Regions from separate parts of the Castellaniella sp. FW104-7C03 genome, predicted to be linked through region 1. Evidence: predicted binding sites of a transcription regulator. Region 1 holds the regulator's gene; the other holds the start of a gene.

Region 1 (5,948 bases):
GCCCACACCTGATTGGCGCTTACCGCTGGCCGGGTAGTGGCGGAGGCAGCGTTTGCTGATGTGTTGGCGGCCCCCTGTGCCCCCTGGCTTTGATTGGCTGGCGCGCTTGGTGCGCCATCGGCCGGCCGGCCGGAGGCGGGCAGTAGTAGAGGCGCCTTGCCCTGGATGGCTGCCTGGCCTTCGGGAAACTGGTTTAAAAGCGCGAGAATGATACGGGCCGCGTGGCCCAGGGTGGTGGGTGCCGACTGCGTGGCACCGCGAAATGTTGTTGCGCGCCCCAGCAGGTTGTCCAGCTGCATCTCGCGCGTGGCTTTGCCCACGGCTGCGCGTCGTTGCCCTTCTGCGTTGGCTTGATCAACCGATTGTTGGGGGTCGCGCTGAACGGTGTTGCGTAAGGCGTTGGGGTTTTCGGGGCTGCCGGGTTGCGGTACTGCCTGGGGGCCGGCTCCTGACACCACATTGGCTTGCTGCCCAAGCGTAGCGCCCAGTGCCGCGTCCAGGCGCTGGATAAGCAGGGTGCCAAGATTGGAGGGAGCCCCGATGCTCATGGCTTATTGAGGACGGACAGTACTGTAATAAGTTTGCAATACGGTCCGTTGGCGTTTGATGGTGCCCAGCAGGTGCCCCAGGCGATCGAGCTCGGGGGCAACCAGTTTGCGGATCTGTGCGTCGTCGTCGAGGATGCGCACCAGAAGATCCCGGCGTGCTGCGCGGTCTTCGGTGTCTAGGGGCCCTAGAAGCCGGAGCTTGTCGACTGCCTGGTGGTACTGCTGGCCCAGGGAGAGAAGATCATCCCATTGCTTGGATTGCGCAAGCGTACGCATCCGCGCCGAGATGTCGGCGATGGCCTGATAGTGCTCCAGCAGAGTATCCTTGCTTGCGTTCAATCAGGGTGCCTATTGAGGGTCGCGAGTGGAGGAGGGCTGAAACTGGGGGTCAACCGCCGTGTACCAGGCCTGGGCCAGGTCGCCAAGCTGCTTTTCAGCAGATGCAAGTTTTTCGGTGTCGCTGTGCAGGTTGGCCAGCATCAGGTCTCGCACAATGATTTCGTACGAGGCAATCAATAATTTGGCGACCTCGCCGCCACGCTCGGTATCCACCCCTGCCTTCAGGCCCGAGTCAACAATATCAATTGCCTTGGAGATGGCCTTGCCCCGGGCCGCGATGTTGCCAGCCTGAAAATAATGGCGGGCCTGCGTCAAGGAGGTGAGTGCCCCCCGGAACAGCAACGAAATCAGTCTCTCAGGTGAGGCACTGAGTACCTCGGTTTCGAGTCCGATGGTGGCGTAAGACCCGGTGGCGCGTGCTGACCGGGATCGTGGGGCGTAGGTCATCATGGTGCTTTATTTCTTGGCAGTGCCGAGCGCACTGAGCTGTTGTGTGAGGTAGCTGCTGAGGGAGTTCATTTGCGACACCATCGCATCAAGCTGAGTAAATTGTGTGCGGTAGGTGCTCATGCGTTGTTCGATACGATCGGCGGTGGCTTCGTATTGCTCCTGGATGTCGGCAACGGTTTTGGTGAGGCCGTCCTGGGCGCTGCTAAGCATGCCACCGGTTTTGGTAAAGGTATCGGCGGTATCGCTGACCCGCTTGCCAATACCGGTATCGCTGGTAAACAAAGAAGTAACACCTGACGTGTTGTCGGCCAGGGCTGCGCTGAGCTTTGTGTCGTCGATCTGGAGCTCGCCGGTTTTGGGGTCGGTGGTGATGCCGATCTGAGACAGGTTGGTGCCCTGGGAGGCGTCAAAGCCGCCCAAAATGGCATCCCGCATGCGGGTTTGCACTGAACGCGCGACGGAGTCGCCGGTCAGTGCCGATGAAGTCTGGCTATCAACGTTATAGGACGTGAGCGACTTGAGTGTACCCAACAGGCTGTTATACGAGCTGACGAAATCCTGTATGGCCTTTTTGGCAACAGAATCGTCTTTTGACAGTGAGACCGTGGCTGCGGTTGTCGTGGTTTGATTGAGTGTCAGGGTGACGCCGTCGATCACGTTTTCGACGGTGTTGGTGGCGCTGGTGATGTCTACGCCATTGATGTTCAGCAGGGCATCCTGGGCCGCCTGGCCCTGGGTGACATTGGCTGCATCGGTACCGGCGTACTGCAGGAAGCTATCGAGGGTGGCGTTGTTGGCAACCGAGATGTTGCTGACCGCGTTTTGCGCACCGGTTTCGCGACTGGTCAGTAACAGGCGATAAGGGGTGCCGCTGCCGTCGTTGATGACGGTGGCGTTGACGCCGATGTCTTTATCGTTGTTGATGGCATTTGCCAGGCCGTTGAGCGAGGTGTCCTGGCCGGTGAGATCCAGTGACTTGGTGGTGCCGTCTTGCAGAGTGATCGACAAGGTGCCGTCCGTACCAATGGCGCTGGTGCGATCGGCTTGGCCTGCAAAAACCAGTGTTTGGGAGGTAGCCAGTTGGGACACCTGGATGGAATACTGCCCTGCAATGGCCTTGTTGGTGCTGCTGACTGAGATGGCTTCAGAACTGGATTTGGCAGCGATTGCACCAAACGTATCAGTTTTGCCAACGGTTTCAGCTGATTTTTGAAACGACGCGATGGCATCCTTGAGCTTGCCATAGGCTGTGAGCCTGGCCTGCGCAACGGCCTTGCGGTCGCTGATAACCGCCAGCACCTGGTTTTCGTTTTTTTGCAGGTTGTTAAGCAGGTCGGTAAGTGGCAGCCCGGACAAGCCGAGAGAGGAAACAGTTGCCATGGTAAGTACTCCGTTTTATCCATTATGCGCTGGTTCGGCTCTGGGCAAAACCAGCGACAAGGGTGAGATTCAGTTTTTGTTCAGGCTTTGGTGTCTACCCCGGAGCCCTGCAGTTGCACAATCATTTTTGCAATGCGCAACATGGCTTCGGAGGGAATTTTTTTGATGACGTCGCCGCTGGCGCTGTCGATGATGGAGATCACCAACTGCTGGGTATCTTTGTCTACGTCAAAACGCATGCCGGTAGACCACGCCGTGAGGCTGTCGTTTACGACTTCCAGCGCTTTTTCGAGCGAAGAAGGCGGCGCGGGCGGATTGCCTTTTAGCGCGGCATCCTGCTGATTGGTGTGGCCGGATGACGATTGGGTATTGTCGGGGGCGGCAGCGGGGGTGACCGCTGGCTTGCCGGCAATCTGGTTGGGGGCCACAGGTGCCAGGCCCAGGCTGGCGGGGGTTAACTGACTGCCGATGGAATTGATCATGTGCGTTCCTTTACGGAAGATGTCTACTTGAACCAGGCAAATACCCCTATGTGGCCCCGGGGCTAGTTGAATAGGCTTTCTCAAAGGGCATAACGGCAGGATGGTCGAAAAGTTTAGGGCGCCAACTTGGTGCATACTTACATTAATTATGAGTACGGCCCCTTACACGCGCGATGTCTGTCTCTGAGGATCAGCTGATCGCCCAATATGCACCGCTTGTGCGCCGGCAGGCTTTGTCGCTTGTCGGGCGTTTGCCTGCCAACGTAGAGCTTGATGATCTGATGCAAGCAGGCATGATGGGGCTGCTGGATGCCGTGCGTCGTTACCAGCAACAGGCGGATGCCCAGTTTGAAACCTATGCGATCACCCGCATCCGGGGGGCCATGCTGGACGAGTTGCGCAGCCAGGACTGGCTGCCCCGCAGTGTGCGCACCAAGGCCAGAACCATCGAAGAAGCCATCCACGTACTGCATCACCAGTTGCTGCGCGCGCCCACAGAAACTGAGATCGCTGATCATATGGGCATTACCTTGGCCGCCTACCAGGCTCTGCTGGAAGACGCCCGGGGCATGCAGGTGTTGATGATCGAAGACCTCGTTCAGCACCGTGAGGGCATGGATACAGACGCCGCAATCAATACGGCCGGGCACGGTGCATCGGATACCAATCCGCTTCATTGGCTGGTGCGTGAGGGCCTGCGTGGTGCCTTGGTGTCGGCCATCGAAAACCTGCCAGAACGCGAGCAATTACTGTTGTCGCTGCAATTTGAACAAGACCTTAATCAAAAAGAGATTGCAGCAGTGCTCCAGGTTACCGAGGGGCGGGTCTCGCAGTTGCGTTCTCAGGCGGTTGCTCGGATTCGCGCCTGGCTGTCCAGCCACTCCTGGGAGCCCGAATCCGGCGGGGATGACCTCGAAAATCTGCTTTGAAACTATGCCTGACCGCTAAAGACAGCATTAAAACCTGAATTCTGCCACTGACTATCTTGTGCGCTGCAAAAGATTTATATAAAATACATCTTATGAAATAAGCAGTCACACTTAGCCGTCCAGAAGGAAGTTCTTCCATGAATATTGATCGTTTCAAAAGCCATCACGTCGAAATCCTCAGCGGTATTGCCGTACTGCGCAAGCTGTCACATCAGGGGGTGGCTGAGTATGCCGTGGATATTGCACACGAGCTCAAGGCGCTGTCACAGGTGATCACACAGCATCTGGCGATCGAAGACCGTATTTTGTATCCGTCCCTGGAGCGTAGCGGCGACGTTGCCATGGCCAACATGAGCCGCACCTATCAAAATGACATGCCGGGCATTGCCAATGCATTCATCAATTTTGCGCGTCGCTGGAGCAATGCCACGCTGCTGAGCAAAAAGCCTGAAGAGTTCAAGGCTGAGGCCAATGTTGTCCTTAAAAACATCCATACACGGATGGTGCGCGAAAACCGTGAGTTCTATCCAGCAATCGAGGCGATGGAAGAACATAGCTACGCATAAGCATTGCCGCAGCGTTTCCCGGAAAGCCATTCTATAATGGCCGGCTAGTTTCCCCTTGCGGCCTAACGAATGAAAACCTCCGAAATCCGTCAGAAGTTCCTGTCCTTTTTTGAATCCAAGGGGCATCAGGTCGTACCGTCCTCGCCCCTGGTGCCGGCCAACGACCCAACCTTGCTGTTTACCAATGCAGGTATGGTGCAGTTCAAGGACGTCTTTACCGGCAAAGACAGTCGGCCCTACCATCGTGCAACCACCGCCCAACGCTGCGTTCGGGCGGGTGGCAAGCACAACGATCTCGAAAATGTCGGGTATACCGCCCGTCACCATACTTTTTTCGAGATGTTGGGCAATTTCAGCTTTGGCGATTATTTCAAGCAGGATGCGATCCGGTACGCATGGTCGCTGCTTACCGACGTCTATGGTTTGCCCAAAGAAAAGCTCTGGGTCACTGTCTACCACGAAGACGACGAAGCCTATGATATCTGGGCCCAGCAGGTGGGGGTTCCCCCCGAGCGCATTATTCGCATTGGCGACAACAAAGGCGCGCGCTATGCCTCGGATAATTTCTGGCAGATGGCCGATACCGGCCCCTGTGGGCCGTGCTCCGAGATCTTTTACGACCATGGCGACGATATCTGGGGCGGCCCGCCGGGCTCTCCCGAAGAAGACGGTGATCGTTACATCGAAATCTGGAACCTGGTGTTCATGCAGTTCGAGCGTGACGCCCAGGGCACCATGCACCCGCTACCCAAGCCTTGTGTAGATACCGGCATGGGGCTCGAGCGCATTGCAGCGGTGCTGCAACACGTCCATTCCAACTACGACATCGATTTGTTTCAGCACCTGATTCGCGCCGCCGCCCGTGAAACCGGCACCAGCGATCTTGCCGACAATTCGCTCAAGGTGATTGCCGATCACATCCGTGCCTGCAGCTTTTTGGTGGTGGATGGTGTGATTCCGGGCAACGAGGGGCGAGGCTACGTGCTGCGCCGCATCATCCGTCGTGCCTTGCGTCATGGTCACAAGCTGGGGCAAAAAGGGGTGTTTTTCCACCGGCTGGTAGCCGATCTGGTCGAGCAAATGGGTGCTGCTTATCCAGAGCTCTCCGCCCAGCAGGCACGCGTCGAGCAAGTGCTGCGCCAGGAAGAAGAACGTTTTGGCGAAACCCTCGAGAACGGCATGCGGATTCTCGAGTCTGCGCTTTCAGCCCTGCCCCCGGGGCAGGCACTGGATGGTCAAACGCTGTTCACCTTG
Region 2 (5,948 bases), on a different contig from region 1:
GGACGGCCACGACGGCGCGCCTGGATTTGTTCAGGCGTATGGACACGAGCATGCTCACCTTTCTTAGCTTGGTGGATGGATTCCAGCAAATCACGTTCAAACTGGCTCAGTTCGTTGGTCTTGGGCATGATGTCACTCCACAAGTTTTCGCAGTTCTCTCAGGAACGCATGAGAAAGGTTGTCGGTAGTCGATTTGGGATACACGATCAACAAGCTGATTGTTCCGTCTGCCAAGGTTGTGTAGTAGATAACCCGCACGCCACCGCGCTTACCAATACCAGCACGGCCCCATCGAACTTTACGCAGCGGCGCAGCACCGGGGATGACGTCTCCGGCTTCGGGATGCTGCGCGATCCAGTCGATAAAGGCTTCGCGCTCGCCATCGCTCCAGACCGAGGCCGCATAATGCCGAAACATCTGAGTTTCAATGACTGTAAGGACCATTTTATCGTATTAACAATAAATTAGGAAATCAATAATTCAGGTTAATACAACAAACATGTCAGATCGCTTCCGCGAGTCTTTTTTATCCGTTAGATAAACATACCTTGAAGGCAAACCCGATCCGGTAGGCTACGCTCGCGCTGACCATCTCTTTATAGCCAGTATGGTATATAAGCAGCTTGCCCAGCCCAAATCAAGCCCGGTGGCATTGCTGAAAATGCCGGGCTCGGGCCGTGCATTCATGGATACCAACACGGGAGACTCACGATGAACCGACTGAAACTGGCGGCCACCGGCCTGGCCATCTTTGGCTGCATTGGCCTGCTTGGCGCAAGCCATGCCGAAGAACGCGTTACCTATAAATCCGCCAAGACGGGCACCTCGTACTACCAAATGGGGGTAGAGCTGGCCAGCGCCATCAAACAGGGCACTGACGGGCAAACCATTTTGACGGTAGAAGAAAGCCAGGGCTCGGTGCAAAACGTGATGGAAGCGGCCGTGCGCTCGGGCAATTACGTGTTTACCACCCCCCCTTCTCTGGTTAAAAGCGCCCAGGCAGGCACCGGCCCCTTTAAAAACCGGCCCAAAGAAAGCTTTGCAAAGATCCGCGCGCTGTTTCCCATCCCCTCGTTAACCATGCACTTTGTGGTGCACAGCGACAAACAGGTGGATACCTTTGACGACCTGGCCGGCAAGACCATCCTGCTGGGCAAAGGCACGTTTGGCGCCAACGAGGGTGCCAAATACCTGAAATTGTTTGGCCTGGACGGCAAAGTGAAAATTGCCTCGGCAGAACTGGGCAATGCTGCCGAAGCCCTGCAAAACGGCCAGATCGACGGCTTTGTGACAGCCGGATCATTCCCCGCCCCCAACCTGGTGCAGGCCGCGGCCAGCACGCAAGTGGCACTGGTGTCCATGACTGACGAGCAAATCGCCAAAACCGGGCGTGCCAAACAGATCATCCCCGCAGGCACCTATGCCGGCGTAGACAAAGACGTGGCCACCACCTTTTTGCCAGTGGACGCCTTTGCCACCACCGACATGAGCGACGACACCGCCTATCTGCTGACAAAAACCTTCTGGGCGCAAAAGGCTGCTCTGAGCAAAACCGCCCCCTGGTGGAAAGCGGTAGAGCCCGAAATGATCATGAGTGCCGGCGTCAAACTGCACCCCGGTGCCATCCGCTACTACGAAGAGGCCGGTGTCACCATCCCCGAGGCCATGCGTTAATCCCATGAGCACCACCATCAGCACCATGGCAAGCACCGCCAGCACTTCTGCCAGCCCCGACAACCACCCGACACCTGCCACAATCGACACCCGCGCACCCTATGTATGGATTGCGCTGGGGTTGCTGTCCATGGTGTTTCACCTGGGGCTGATTTTCAGCGGCCTGGTGCCGGCCCTGGTGGCCCGCCCCTTGCATATGGCGCTGGCCCTGCCCTGGCTGTTCTTGTTTCCGGCGCATACCCGCAGCCAGCGGATCTCGGGCACGGTGCTGATGGTGATTGGGATGGCCTGCTGCGCGTATACGGTGATCAACGCCGATGCGCTGGGCAACCAGTACGGGTTTTTAGAGAACCCCCTGCAAATGGCCATTGGCCTGGCCTTGCTGGCGGTAACGCTGGAGATGGCTCGCCGCGCCATCGGCTGGCCCCTGCCGATGGTGGCACTGATCTGCCTGCTGTACGCCTTTTTTGGCGAACACATCCCTGGCCAGTTTGGCCACCCAACAGTGCCCTTTGCCAGCACCCTGGGTACCCTCACCATCACCGAAGGCGGCGTGTGGGGCTCGCTGACGGGCGTATCCGTTAACGTGGTGGCCATTTTTGTGATCATGGGCGCCGTGCTTAACGTGGGCGAAGCCGGCCAGGGCTTTCTTAATATTGCCATCGCCGCGGCCGGCCGCCTGCGAGGCGGAGCCGGCAAGGTGGCCGTGCTGGCCTCGGCCCTGTTTGGCTCGATCTCGGGCTCAGCCTCGGCCAATGCGGCATCCATCGGCTCTGTGACCATGCCCACCATGGTGCGCCTGGGCTACCCCAAGGCACTGGCCGGCGCCGTCGAGGCCGTGGCCTCATCGGGCGGGCAAATCATGCCGCCGCTGATGGGCGCGGGCGCCTTTGTGATGGTAGAGCTTACCGGCACCCCCTACACCCAGATCATGGGCGCGGCCCTGCTGCCCGCAATCCTGTACTTTCTGGCCGTCTGGATCGGTATCGATCTGTTTGCCCGCCGCTACGGCCTGCGGGCGTTGGATCAGGAAGACCATCCCCGTGGCCGGGACGTGCTGCTGACCATGATGTTCTTTTTGGTGCCCTTTGGCGTGCTGATGCAGCAGATGTTTATCGCCCGCGTCACCCCGCAATACGCGGCGTGCATCGCCATTTTGGTGGGCGCGGCACTGCTGTTTACCAATATCCGGTTCGAGTTCTCGCCACGCCTGTTTGCCCAGCGCCTGTCCCAGGCGGCCATCATCGCCGGCAAACAGATCTCGATGATTGCCGCCATCATCATCTGCGCCTCGATCATCATCGGCGTGCTGGGCATGACCGGCCTGGGCATCAAGGTCACCTCCGTGATTTTGGCCGTGGCGCAATCCAGCCTGTGGCCCGCCCTGCTGCTTACCGCCCTGGCCTGCCTGCTGCTGGGTATGGAAGTACCCACCACTGCCGCCTACGTCATCTGCGTGGCCGTCGCCGGCCCGGCACTGAGCAGCCTGGGTATCGATCTGCTGCTAGCCCATCTGTTTGTCTTCTGGTTTGCGCTGCTCTCCACCATCACGCCCCCCGTGTGCGGCACAGTGTTCATCACCGCCGGCATCGTGGGCGAAAACTGGCTGAAGGTAGCCGCCTCAGCCATGCGTCTGGGTATTGGCCTGTACATCATCCCCCTAGCGATGATTGCCAACCCGCAGGTGATTCAGCTGGCCAGCCACCCCATCCCCGCCCTGTTTGCCTTTGTGCGCATTGGCGTAGGGCTGTGGGGGCTGTCGTACGCGTTTATCTCGGGGCGCGGTGTGGGGATGCGCCTGCTGGCCGGAGCGATGGGGCTGGTGATGTGCTTTGGGTGGATGTGGGTGCGGTACGGGGTTGCCGTCTTGTAAAAAAACTTTGCCATAACACCCTAAAGTTTCCGACAGACAATCCGTTAATGGGACAGAACAGGAGGTCACTTGGTTTGTCATCCTGGGCAACAAGGGCGGATCTCCGCCAAACAACTTAGGAGTCTCTCATGGCTGTTATCAATACCAACTACCTTGCTCTGGTCTCCCAGAACAATCTGAACAAATCCCAATCCGCCCTGGGTTCCGCGATCCAACGCCTGTCCTCGGGCCTGCGCATCAACAGTGCCAAGGATGATGCTGCTGGTCAAGCCATCGCCAACCGCTTCACCGCCAACATCAATGGCCTGACGCAAGCTGCCCGTAACGCCAACGACGGCATCTCTATTTCCCAGACGGCAGAAGGCTCCCTGAACGAAGTCAACAACAACCTGCAACGCATTCGTCAACTGGCGGTTCAAGCCTACAATGGCACAAACTCGGACGAGGATTTAACCTCGATCAACGCCGAAGTCAAGCAACGCTTGGCCGAAATCACGCGCGTCGCAGAGCAGACACAGTTCAACGGTACCAAAGTCCTGGATGGTTCCACGTCTGGCGGCATCAACATCCAAGTCGGCGCCAACGACAACGAAACCATTAACGTCAAGGTTACAGATGCTACGCTCACCAATCTGCTGAGCGGTGCTTCCTCCATCACTGCCTCCGGCGGTCTGAGTATCACCGTCGTTTCTGGTGGTGCTGACACCCTCGCCTCCGGCGCTCTGGGGGAAATCGACGCAGCTATTGCCAAAGTCGACTCCATGCGTAGCGACCTGGGCGCAATCCAGAACCGCTTCGAATCCACAATTTCCAATCTGAATAACACCATCACCAACCTGTCGGCCTCGCGTTCGCGCATCGAAGACGCCGACTACGCGGTGGAAGTGTCCAACATGACACGTGCCCAAATCCTGCAACAGGCTGGTACTGCCGTGCTGGCCCAGGCAAATCAGGTACCGCAAACCATGTTGTCCTTGTTGCGTTAATTTGCAGCACTGTGCCCAGGCAGGTTTATACTGCCTATCGCACCAAAACCGCCGGATTCTTTCCGGCGGTTTTTTTTGAAGCGCACACCGTGCATCTCACACTAACCCTATCATGAGCCAAAAAGTCCTGATTACCCGCCTTGCGGGGCTGGGGGATGTTGCTTCTATCCTGATTCCCGCCGTCCGATTAGTGCACGAGCAAGAACCCAGTTCTACGATTGACGTGCTGACCTATGGAGCAGGTATCGAGCTTATGTCGCTATGTCCGGATATTGGCGATATCCTGGGTATCACACAAGAGCAATGGCCTCGCGACCTGATCCCCGCCACTCAAAGCTTTCTGAACATAGCCCAGGTCATCTCTTCACGTGGCTACGACCGGATTATTTGTCTAGATACCTGGTTTATGCCGTGCTTTCTGGCGCAGGTTTTGATGGATATTGGGCTTAATGTAGAAGGCAACCACCTGGATCGCCCTACCAGCGAGTTTTTTGCTGCGCAGCAAACAGGGCAACTATCAGATAATTACTTTAGCACTGCCTTTATGGCCAGTACATATCCCAACATGATGGACTGGTTAAGCCCCTGGTGGCTACAGCCACAATCCCATGCCAACTACCCAGAATACTATCTGATCCACTGCTGCGGCCTAGGAAAAAACATTACAATCAGCCTACCCACTGAACCCGATACTGTATTTAAAGAAACTGCTGCTGGACGCCCAATTATTGCGGTGTCATTTCGAGGCAGCACCGCTATCAAGCGCTATAAGCAGGCAGATACTCTAACATGTTTGCTGCAAGAAGCCGGCTACTACGTCTGGTCTGGATTTGACGGCAGCCTACCTATGCAGACCACCTTAGCTCGGCTTGCAACAACCAATCTGTTGGTTACCGTAGCAACATCCACTCAATGGCTGGCCAAACTGGTTGGCTGCCCATCCTTGATGCTACCTGGTGCCATGCATCCTGCCATCCTGGGGGCAGAATACACCATGGATCGAGTTGTAGATTGCCAATACTGCTGCCAGCGCGGCTGCCCCGCAGGCCGAAACTATGCTTGCATGGACGTACCAGCGCAGGACGTGATGGATCGGGCCCGTCACATCCTGGCTGGATAGGGCTGTATTTTAGCTTTATTCTGCTTGGGCGAATTCGGGCGCTATCCCCCAGGCGCGTGCCCATTGATCGAGAAACTCTCCCTCCATCATCCAATTTTGTCGAATCGCGTCACGCAAGGCGTCTCCTTTACGCCCTAATTCATCGGGGTCTGCCAGATGGGCACGAATCGCCTTAACCCAGTCCTGGTGACGGTTAGAGACAAGAGTCACAGGTAAATCTACACGATATGGCTCAATGTCCGTAGCAATAATCGGTACCCCACATGCACCTAATTCCAGCAGGCGAAGATTACTC

What was found. Region 1 encodes FliA, which starts transcription of late flagellar genes. Its sites were predicted from a motif close to CTAAAGTTTNNNNNNNNNNNGCCGNTA; they were not measured.
Positions count from the first base shown of each region.
Region 2: the regulator FliA is predicted to act here: its motif matches at 3,568-3,594, upstream of ABS758_RS02735 (flagellin N-terminal helical domain-containing protein).

Region 1 is NZ_JBELOK010000011.1:41,747-47,694, reverse strand. Features, by position in the region: gene fliK (flagellar hook-length control protein FliK) at 1-548, opposite strand, end outside; gene ABS758_RS13080 (flagellar protein FliT) at 552-887, opposite strand; gene fliS (flagellar export chaperone FliS) at 897-1,334, opposite strand; gene fliD (flagellar filament capping protein FliD) at 1,344-2,717, opposite strand; gene ABS758_RS13065 (flagellar protein FlaG) at 2,798-3,199, opposite strand; gene ABS758_RS13060 (RNA polymerase sigma factor FliA) at 3,373-4,128, shown strand; gene ABS758_RS13055 (hemerythrin domain-containing protein) at 4,266-4,694, shown strand; gene alaS (alanine--tRNA ligase) at 4,764-5,948, shown strand, end outside.
Region 2 is NZ_JBELOK010000002.1:168,667-174,614, forward strand. Features, by position in the region: gene ABS758_RS02715 (BrnA antitoxin family protein) at 1-128, opposite strand, end outside; gene ABS758_RS02720 (transcriptional regulator) at 133-417, opposite strand; gene ABS758_RS02725 (TAXI family TRAP transporter solute-binding subunit) at 712-1,674, shown strand; gene ABS758_RS02730 (TRAP transporter permease) at 1,679-3,547, shown strand; gene ABS758_RS02735 (flagellin N-terminal helical domain-containing protein) at 3,676-4,533, shown strand; gene ABS758_RS02740 (glycosyltransferase family 9 protein) at 4,724-5,653, shown strand; gene ABS758_RS02745 (glycosyltransferase) at 5,669-5,948, opposite strand, start outside.